One region of the Micromonospora sp. DT4 genome, then DNA from elsewhere that is predicted to be linked to it. Evidence: predicted binding sites of a transcription regulator. Region 1 holds the regulator's gene; the other holds the start of a gene.
What was found. Region 1 encodes HspR, which represses chaperone genes until heat shock. Its sites were predicted from a motif close to TTGAGTNNNNNNNACTCAA; they were not measured.

Region 1 (5,139 bases):
AACCGCGAGCAGCTCAACGAGGCGCTCGGCGAACTGCGCGGTGCCCTGGGCGGCCAGGACATCGAGAAGATCAAGTCCGCGCACGAGAAGCTGGCGCAGGTCTCCCAGCAGGCCGGCTCGCTGCTCTACGCCCAGCAGGCCGAGCAGGGCCAGCCCGGCGGTGAGGCCGGTCCGGGTGCGACCGGTGCGACCGGTGCGACCGGTGGCGCGCAGGCCGGCGGGGCCGACGACGTGGTCGACGCGGAGATCGTGGACGAGGACGGCAAGAAGTGACCATCGGCCTCCGACACGTATCCACGGCGAAGGGATGAGGTAGCCGCATGACGCAGAAGCCACGAGCCGCCGACCCGGGCGACACCGGGTCGACGCCGGGTGGCTCCGCGCCCACGGAGCCGGCCACCGGCGACGGGGAGCGGGTCGTCATCCGCAACAACCGCAAGCTCGCCGACACGGCGGAGCCGGAGGGCACCGCCGCGGACGCGGAGACCGGCGTACCGGCCGAGGGTCTGGTCGAGGACGCTGAGGTCGTGGTCGACGAGATCGAGATCGAGGTCAACTCCACCGACGGGCCGGAACCGTCCGGTCCGCCGGTGGTGGACGCCCCGGCGCAGCCGGTGGACGGCGGTGGCACGGGCACCTCGCTCGGCGCCGAGTTGGAGGCGCTCCGGGCCGAGCTCGACGAGCGAACCAGGGACCTGCAGCGGGTGTCGGCGGAGTACGCCAACTACCGCAAGCGGGTCGACCGTGACCGTGCCCTGGTGCAGGAGCAGGCGACCGGCTCGGTGCTGGCCGCGCTGCTGCCGATCCTGGACGACCTGGACCGGGCCCGGGAACACGGCGACCTGGTCGGGCCGTTCGGCACGGTGGCGGAACAGCTCACCACCGCGCTGGGCAAGTTCGGCCTGAACGCGTTCGGCGGGCAGGGCGACCCGTTCGACCCGACCCGGCACGAGGCGGTCGCGCACCAGACTTCGGCCGAGGTCAGCGAGCCGACCTGCGTGCAGGTCATGCGGCGCGGCTACCAGCTCGGTGAGCGGCTGCTGCGCCCCGCGCTGGTCGCGGTCGCGGATCCGGAATAGTGCGAGACGGTGACCGGGCCGTCCCGTCCCCCGCGCGGCGGTGGGCGGGGCGGCCGGGCCACGACGGTCGGAAGGGGGTGGTGGACCGGTGAGTTCGAAGGACTGGCTTGAGAAGGACTTCTACGCCGTGCTCGGCGTGGACAAGGCCGCCTCCGCGGATGACATCAAGAAGACGTACCGCAAGCTGGCCCGGGAATCGCACCCGGATCACAATCCGGGCGACCCGAAGGCCGAGGAGCGGTTCAAGGCCGTGTCCGAGGCGTACAACGTGCTGTCGGACGCCGGCCGTCGCCGGGAGTACGACGAGATGCGTTCGCTGTTCGGTTCGGGCGCGTTCCGGCGCAACGCCCGGGCCGGTGGTCAGCCGGGTGGGATGCCGTTCGACGTCTCCGACCTGTTCGGCGGTGGCGCTGGTGGCGGTGATCGCCGTTTCGGCGGTGGGGCCGGTTTCCAGGACCTGTTCAGCTCGATCTTCTCGGGCGGGCAGGCCGGTGGGCAGGCCGCCGCGCGCGGCCCGGCCCGTGGCCGGGACGTCGAGACCGAGGTGGCACTGGACTTCGGCGACGCGGTGCGCGGGGTGACCCTGCCGCTGACGTTGCGCGCTCCCGGCGTCTGCGACACCTGTCACGGCAACGGCGCCAAGCCCGGCACCCAGCCGCGTACCTGCTCGGTCTGCCACGGGGCCGGTGTGACGACCCGCAACCAGGGGTCGTTCAGCTTCTCCGAGCCGTGCGGCAACTGCCAGGGCGTCGGGACCGTGGTGGAGGAGAAGTGCCCGGAGTGCCACGGCAGCGGCGGCGTCACCAAGACCCGCACGATGAACGTGCGCTTCCCGGCCGGGGTGGCCGACGGCCAACGCATCCGGCTGGCCGGGCGCGGTGAGCCGGGTGAGCGCGGTGGCCCGGCCGGCGATCTGTTCGTGCACGTCAAGGTCCGGCCGGACGAGCTGTTCGGGCGTACCGGAGACGACCTGACGTTGACCGTGCCGGTGACCTTCGCGGAGGCCGTGCTCGGCACGGACCTGCGGGTGCCCACGCTCGACGGCGCGGTGACGCTACGGGTGCCGCCGGGCACGCCCAGCGGACGGGTGCTGCGGGCCCGGGGCAAGGGTGTGGTCCGTCGCGACGGGCAGGCCGGCGATCTGCTGGTCACCCTGGACGTGGTGGTGCCCGCCCGGCTGACGGACGAGGCGCGGGCTGCTCTTGAGGCGTTCGCCGAGCAGAGTCCTCCGGCGGCGCGGGAACATCTCGACGCACGGGTGCGTCGGGTCGGTTAGTCCGGTGGGATGGACGCGGAGGTGAGCGCGATGTCGGGCGAGTTCCTCGGTTCGGGTGACCCTGCCTACGAGGCCAAGGTGCTCATGATCTCGGTGGCGGCGCGGATGGCGGGGATGCACCCGCAGACCCTGCGCCAGTACGACCGGCTGGGGCTGGTGCAGCCCGGCCGGGCTGCCGGCGGTGGCCGTCGGTACAGCGTCCGGGACGTGGTGCTGCTGCGCGAGGTGCAGCGGCTCAGTCAGGACGACGGGATCAACCTGGCCGGCGTCAAGCGGATCATCGGGCTGGAACGGCTGCTGGAGCAGGCGCAGCAGCGGGTCGCGCGGTTGGAGGCGGAACTGGACGCCGCGTACCGCCGGGTGGCCGAGCTGGAGTCGCTGGCCCGCTTCCCGGGTCGGGATCTGGTGCCGACCAACCGCACGTCCACCGCGTTGGTGGTCTGGCGTCCCCGCCGTACGACCGACCGCTGACCCACGTACCGCTCCCTCGGCCCGGCCCGCGCTCCGATTTCTCGGCGCGGACCGGGCCGCTTCCGTTAACCTGTCAATACGGGGTACAAACGGCTTAATTCGGGCCTACCGGCATGGCGAGGGGGAGCGATGGCGGAGCCGGCGAAGAGAGTCGCTCAGCAGACGGAAGAGCGGTTGGAAGGTCTGGCCGACACCGTCCGCGAGAAGTTCGACAAGGTCACCGAGGGAACCTTCCGGGACCGGATCAAGCAGGGGCGGTTCGCCGACCAGGGCGACCACGGCGTCGACCCGTCCCGAGCCGAGACCGACCGCAAGCGCGACTGACCGGCGACCAACGTGCGGGCCGGGACCCACGGGGGGTCCCGGCCCGTTCGCCGTGCACGAGCCTTGGTGCGGCGCTGTGCGGGCGTGATCGTTGGCGGCTGAGCGACTCGACACGCCGGGCAGTTCGCTGCTCAAGCACCAACGATCATGTCAGCCGAGTCGGCGGTTCTCGCGGACCAGGCCGCCCTCGCACCAGTCCCGGTAGACGAAGAGATCCGGCCGGGCCAGCAGTACGCGACCGTTGTGCGCCCAGATCCTCATCAGCTCGTCGCCGTCGCGCTCGGCCTGCTCGACGAGCTTGCGGAAGCGGCGCTTCGGGTGGGCCCGGAAGTTCGTCCGGATGCCGTCGGCGGCGTAGATGTAGAGGCAGTGCAGCGCGAAGCGCCGGGCCGGGCAGGTCGGGTCCATGGCCAGCTCGAAGAGCGTCAACACCAGCCGGTCACCGGAGACCAGGAGGTCCCAGTCGGGTGGCATGGACGCCAACGGCACCGAATCCGGCTGGTACGCCCAAGCCCGCAACTCCGCCGGGCTCGGATCGACGGGGTTCGCGAAGCCGTGAAACGTCGACTCCTGCACGCTCACCGGCCAACCTTCCGCTCTCGCCCGCGGGTGGCAACACTGCCTGCGGACCCTGGCTGCTGGGGCGAAACGGTAACCCGCCACCGGTTACTGCGGTAGTACCCGCAGGGCGCAATTCGGCATCCGTCGTCCGGCCCGGCCCGAACGCCCGTTCGGGTGCCCTGGCCACCGCCGCTGCCCTACCTCACCGGGCAGGACAGCGGCGGTGGACGTCAGTCGTGGACGGGAACCGGCTCGCGCCGCTGGGCCGACGCGCGGTTGCGCAACCACCGCTTGAACCACGGGAAGTCGGGCAGCCGGGCCAGGATCGGTCCGGTCACCACGGTGATCAGGACGTACGTCGCGGCGAGCGCGGCCAACCGCGGCTCGACGCTGCCGGCCGCGACGGCGAGTCCGGCGATGACGATGGAGAACTCACCGCGGGGTACGAGCGCCAGGCCGGCCCGCCACCGACCGGGTTCGGCGATGCCGACCCGGCGGGCCGCCAGGTAGCCGGTGAGCGTCTTCGTCCCCATGGTGATCACGGCCAGCGCGAGCGCCGGCAGCAGCACCGGCGGGATGTCCTGCGGGCTGGTGGTCAGGCCGAAGAAGACGAAGAACACGGCCGCGAACAGGTCCCGCAGTGGCGAGAGCAGTTCGGTGGCGTGGTGGGCCACCGGGCCGGAGAGCGCGATGCCGACCAGGAACGCGCCGACCGCTGCGGACACCTGGAGCGACGCCGCGATGCCTGCGATCAGCAACGTCAGGCCGAGTACGCCGAGCAGCAGCGCCTCCGGGTCCTTCGCTGACAGCGCCGACGAGATGAGGTGGCCGTACCGGATGGCTACCACCAGCACGATCAGCACCGTGCCCACCGCGACGGTGAGTGCGATCCCGCCGCCGAGCAGGCCGGTGCCGGCCAGTACGGCGGTGACCAGGGGCAGGTAGAGCGCCATCGCCAGGTCCTCGATGACGAGCACCGAGAGGATCACCGGGGTTTCCCGGTTACCGAGTCGTCCCAGGTCCGCGAGGACCTTGGCGATCACCCCGGACGAGGAGACCCAGGTGATACCGCCGAGCACCAGGGCGGCCACCCAGTCCCAGCCGAGCAGTAGGGCGAACCCCGCGCCGGGCAGCGCGTTGAGCACCCCGTCGATCAGGCCGGCCGGCGCCGCCGAGCGCAGGTTGCCGACGAGCTCGTTGGCCGAGTACTCCAGGCCGAGCATCACCAGCAGGAGGATCACGCCGATCTCGGCGCCGACCGCGAAGAACTCCTCGCTGGCGTCCAGCGGCAGCAGCCCACCATGCCCGAACGCGAGCCCGGCGAGCAGGTAGAGGGGGATGGGAGAGAGGCCGAAGCGTCGACTGAGTCGGCTCAGGAGCCCGAGCAGCAGCAGAAGCGCGCCAACTTCGATGAGCAGCGTGGTGAAA
Region 2 (5,139 bases), on a different contig from region 1:
TGCTGCGCATCGGGTCGCCGACGCTGCGGGCCGCCGACCACGGCCGCCGCCTGATCGAGTACGTGCTCGACGCGCGCGCCTACGCGGCGGGCGGCACCGGGGACGAGGCCGCCCCGGTGGGTTTCCGCGACATCCTCGGGCGACTGCCGGACGGGCGGACCGGCCCGGTGAACGACCTCGGCGCGTTGGCGCGCACGGCGGCGGTCGAGGCGTACGTGGCCGGACGGCTGGCCGACCCGATCGTGCGGGGGCTCCACGTGCACTGGACCGAGGGCCCGGCGCAGGGGTGGAGCTGGGTCCAGCCGCGCCTGGACAGCTGCCTCGTCGAGCGGGTGTCGATCACCGCCCAGCGCTTTTCCTGCGGCGTCGACGCGGCCCGCCTGGCCGAGGACCTCGCGACCGTCGCGGTCGGCGAACGGCTGCGCGCCGCGCCGCCGGACAGCCCGGATCTGCTCGCGCGCGTGGACCTCACGGCGGAGATCGCCGCGCTGAGCCGCCGCCGCGACGAGTTGGTGGGTGGTTTCGCCTTCGACCACCTCTGCGCGGACTGACCGCACTTTCCCTGCTGAACCCCGCTCCGCCCCCGATCCGTTCGGGCGCGGAGCATTTTTCTGTGCGGCTGTTGAACCTTCCCCGTCGCCGTACCGTACTCCTGCGCGAATGAAGAGGATCTCCCCAACCGCGTCGACCGGGCGCGGGCGACGGTGCGGAAAGGGCATCGTCGACCATCGACACGTTACCGGGTAGGTCGCGGTGGCCGCCGCCGTGGCGTGCCATCTCACATCCGTCGGTCCGCCGAGGGCAGGAATCCACTACCGGATCGAGAAGGAGAGCAATTCGATGCGCAGGTCCACTCGGGCGCGCCGGTCACCCGGCATCGCGCGGAGCAAGCGTCTGCTGGCCGTCGTCGGCACGCTGGTGGTCTTCGGCGGAGTAGTCGCCGTCACCCAGATTTCGTCGGCCCAGGACCGGCGGACGAACAAGCCTCGACCCGCCTCCGGGCAGTGCGTGGAACCGAGCCCCGGCTCGACCGCGCCGAGCGGCACCTCGACCAGCCGTACGTGGCAGAACGGTCGCTGGGTGCGCAACCACTGGGGCGACGGTCAGGAGTCGGTGGCGGAGTGCGAGGACGGCAAGGACGGCACGGTGGGCACCGGCTCGGCCGTCGCCTGCCCGGATGTCGCGTCCAAGCTGCCGCAGGTGCCGGAGCGGGCGCGCGCCGAGGTCGACCGTAACCTCGCGCAGTTGCAGAGCCAGATCGCCGAGGCCGACCGCCGGCTCGCCGCCGAGGGCAACAAGGGGCAGGCGTTCATCAACAACGCGATCCTGCGGCCGCTGGCCGACAAGCGTAAGGCGGTACTGGACCGGATCACGACCGCCGTCGACCGGGTCGGGCCTCGCCCGCAGGGGCTGGCGCAGCTCGCCCAGTGCCAGGTGCAGCCGACCGGCAACAACGGTGGCGGTAAAAGCGGCGGCGGTAACAACAACGGTGGGAACACCGGCGGTGGGAACAACAATGGTGGGAACACCGGCGGTGGGAACACCGGCGGTGGCGGCAACAACGGTGGCGGTAACAGCGGCGGCAACGCTCCCGGCGCCGGCCTTGGCGTCCTGGCCAACAACTGCGACGAGAGCAAGTTGCAGCCGCACGACGGTTTCCAGAACGGCAACCGCTGTGTGAGCACCGAGTTCGGTGAGGTCGGCGCCGCCGCCAACAACCCGTCGCTGCTGATCACCCAGTTCCCGCAGCAGGTCGGCCGCAACCAGCCCTTCACCCTGCGGGTCAGCACCAAGAACCTGGTCCGGGACCGGTTCCTCGCGGCCGGTCAGGGTGGCTACTACGTGGAGAGCTCGCTGCTCAACGCCCAGGGCCTGGTCCGGGGTCACTTCCACACCGCCTGCCGGATGCTGGACAGCCTGACCGCGCCGCCCGAGCCGCAGGAGGTGCCGGCGTTCTTCGTCGCCACCGAGGACGGTCGCGGTGGCGCCCAGCCGGACGAGGTGACCATCCAGATCCCGGGTCTGCCGGAGTCGGGTACCGCGCAGTGCTCGGTCTGGGCCGGTGACGGCTCGCACCGCCTGCCCATGATGGAGCGGGCGAACCAGACCCCGGCGTTCGATTCGATCCGCATCAACGTCAACTGATCGGCGGTCGGCCATCCGGGCGGACAGCACCCGGGTGGCCGACCGCGCACACAGCGAAGGGGTCCCGCCGAAACGGCGGGACCCCTTCGCTGTGCCGCGTGTCAGCGGCTCTTGTACGCCTCGACGACCTCGACCGGGATCCGGCCCCGCTCGGAAATCTTGTAGCCGTTCTTGACGGCCCATTCCCGGATCGCCCGGTTTTGCTCGCGATCCATTCCCGCGCCGGTGGGTCGCCCCGGCCGCCGAACTGTCCGCGTGTTGTCCGCCGGGCCCCGACCGATCCGCCGACCCGCATTGATGTATGTGTCCAGCGCCTTACGCAGGACACCCGCATTCTCGTCCGAGACGTCGATGGTGTAGGCCACGCCGTCGAGACTGAACTCGACCGTCCGATCGGCCTTCCCGCCGTCGAGGTCGTCGGTCAGAACCGTGATTACTTTTCTCGCCATTGCTGATTACTCCCTGTGTGTGGCGGGATGTGTCCAAAGTCTGACCTACCAGCCGGGGAATCCGCAACAATATGCGTCCCATTCATTTCGGCGCGTCGCGATTGAGTGCGGCACAAAACAGCGAACGGGCCGGAATCGCAGGCGTGGGCGCGGCGTCGTAGCTGTTCAGCGTGAGTAGATGGGCGGCCGAATCGGTCTGACCTGTGGTTATGCGCTCATACGGTGGGTCGATCTTGACCCTGCAGCCGCTCCTGCCAGCTGTGGCCGTCCGCTCTGTAATGGTTTGACCAGATCGGCGAGAGTCTCGACAAGGCATGATCATGCCGTTGACGTTGGCTGAACACGTACGCGGCGTCAATCGGTGAGCAGGCCGGCGTGCCCGGCGACTGCCGCCGCCTCCGCCCGGTTGGAGACCCGCAGCTTGCGCAGCAGAGAGGCGGTCATTCGTTCCCCGTCCGTTCCGAGACGTGCAGTTCCTCGGCGATGTCGACGGTGCTGCGACCGGTGGCGATCGCCCGCGGAAGGCGGCGCTCCTCGCCATCGAGGTCGACGGACGCGACGCGGGCGGGTCCGAGCAGGGCACGCAGAAGCTCCGCCGGCAGGCCGCCCAGCAGTCATGGCGACCACCCGTACGCGGGGCGTGGTCCGCCGGATGGCGGCCACCGCCCGGATACCGCCGGCGGCACCCGGGCGGTCCGGGGGCTGCTGTCGCCGACCCGTCGACGGACGCTGGACAGTGGTCTGGGTCACACGCCGGAACAAGGGGAACGCTTTGTTACTTGAGTGAGACACGCTCAACTCAATGCGACAGCAGGTGTTCGATGGCAACTCTTCCGGTACTTCCCCTGACCGACGCCGTGCTGCTGCCCGGCATGGTCATCCCGGTGACCCTCGACCCGACCACCCAGGCCGCCATCGACGCGGCGCGGGCGACCGGTGACCGCAAACTGCTGGCCGTCCCGCGTATCGACGGCGAGTACGGCCCAGTCGGCGTGGTCGCCACCATCGAGAAGGTCGGCCGGCTCCCCGACGGTGAGCCCGCCGCGGTCGTCCGGGGCCTGTCCCGCGCGCGGATCGGCTCCGGCGTGCCCGGTCCCGGCGCCGCGCTCTGGGTGGAGGCGACCGAACTCGACGAACCCGCTCCCGCCGGCCGTGCCCGCGAACTCGCCCGTGAGTACCGCGCCCTGGTGACCTCCGTGCTTCAGCAGCGGGGCGCCTGGCAGGTCATCGACGCGGTGGAGCGGATGACCGACCTGTCCGAGCTGGCCGACTCGGCCGGCTACGCGCCCTGGTTGACCCTGGACCAGAAGACCGAGCTGCTCGCCGCGCCGGACGTCACCGCCCGACTGGAGCTGCTGGTTGGCTGGGTCAAGGCGTACCTGGCCGAGCAGGAGGTCACCGAGCAGATCAACAGCGACGTCCGCGAGGGCCTGGAGAAGTCGCAGCGGGAGTTCCTGCTGCGCCAGCAACTCGCCGCGATCCGCAAGGAGCTGGGCGAGGACGAGCCGGACGGCTCAGCCGACTACCGCTCCCGGTTGGAGAGCGCCGACCTGCCGGACAAGGTCCGCGAGGCGGCTGTGCGCGAGGTCGGCAAGCTGGAGCGCGCCAGTGACGCGTCCCCGGAGGCGGGCTGGATCCGCACCTGGCTGGACACCGTGCTGGAAATGCCGTGGGGTACGCGTACCCAGGACAACATCGACCTGGCCGCGGCCCGGGCGGTGCTCGACGCCGACCACGCCGGCCTCGCCGACGTGAAGGACCACATCCTGGAGTACCTGGCGGTGCGCAACCGTCGCGCCGAGCGCAACCTCGGCGTGGTCGGCGGTCGCGGCTCCGGCGCGGTGCTCGCCCTCGCCGGCCCTCCCGGAGTGGGCAAGACCAGCCTCGGTGAGTCCGTGGCGCGGGCGCTCGGGCGCAACTTCGTCCGGGTGTCGCTCGGCGGCGTCCGCGACGAGGCGGAGATCCGCGGTCACCGGCGCACCTACGTGGGCGCGCTGCCCGGCCGGATCGTCCGCGCGCTGCGTGAGGCCGGCTCGATGAACCCGGTCGTGCTCCTCGACGAGGTGGACAAGCTGGCCGCCGGCTACGCCGGTGACCCGGCCGCCGCCCTGCTGGAGGTGCTCGACCCGGCGCAGAACCACACCTTCCGGGACCACTACCTGGAGGTCGACCTGGACCTGTCCGACGTGCTCTTCCTGGCCACCGCCAACGTGGTGGAGTCCATCCCCGGCCCGCTGCTGGACCGGATGGAGCTGGTCACGCTGGACGGGTACACCGAGGACGAGAAGGTCGCCATCGCCCGCGACCACCTGCTGCCCCGGCAGCGGGAGCGGGCCGGTCTGACCGCAGACGAGGTCAGCGTCGCCGACGAGGCGCTCGCGCTGATCGCGGGGGAGTACACCCGTGAGGCGGGCGTTCGGCAGCTCGAACGGGCTCTGGCCAAGATCCTGCGCAAGGTGGCGGTGACGCTGGCGACCGATTCGTCGCCCGTACGCGTCGACACCGACAACCTGAGCGGTTACCTGGGGCGGCCGAAGTTCACCCC

Region 2: lon (endopeptidase La) is a predicted target of HspR. The motif match lies at 3,374-3,392, and genes of this name have one in related genera.

What each region holds. Positions count from the first base shown of each region.
Region 1 is NZ_JBNCKT010000091.1:16,275-21,413, forward strand. Features, by position in the region: gene dnaK (molecular chaperone DnaK) at 1-273, shown strand, start outside; gene grpE (nucleotide exchange factor GrpE) at 321-1,079, shown strand; gene dnaJ (molecular chaperone DnaJ) at 1,168-2,355, shown strand; gene ACLQ24_RS22100 (heat shock protein transcriptional repressor HspR) at 2,386-2,826, shown strand; gene ACLQ24_RS22105 (hypothetical protein) at 2,956-3,150, shown strand; gene ACLQ24_RS22110 (hypothetical protein) at 3,301-3,732, opposite strand; gene ACLQ24_RS22115 (cation:proton antiporter) at 3,942-5,139, opposite strand, start outside.
Region 2 is NZ_JBNCKT010000093.1:12,433-17,571, reverse strand. Features, by position in the region: gene ACLQ24_RS22280 (hypothetical protein) at 1-551, shown strand, start outside; gene ACLQ24_RS22275 (hypothetical protein) at 841-2,145, shown strand; gene ACLQ24_RS22270 (histone-like nucleoid-structuring protein Lsr2) at 2,247-2,594, opposite strand; gene lon (endopeptidase La) at 3,416-5,139, shown strand, end outside.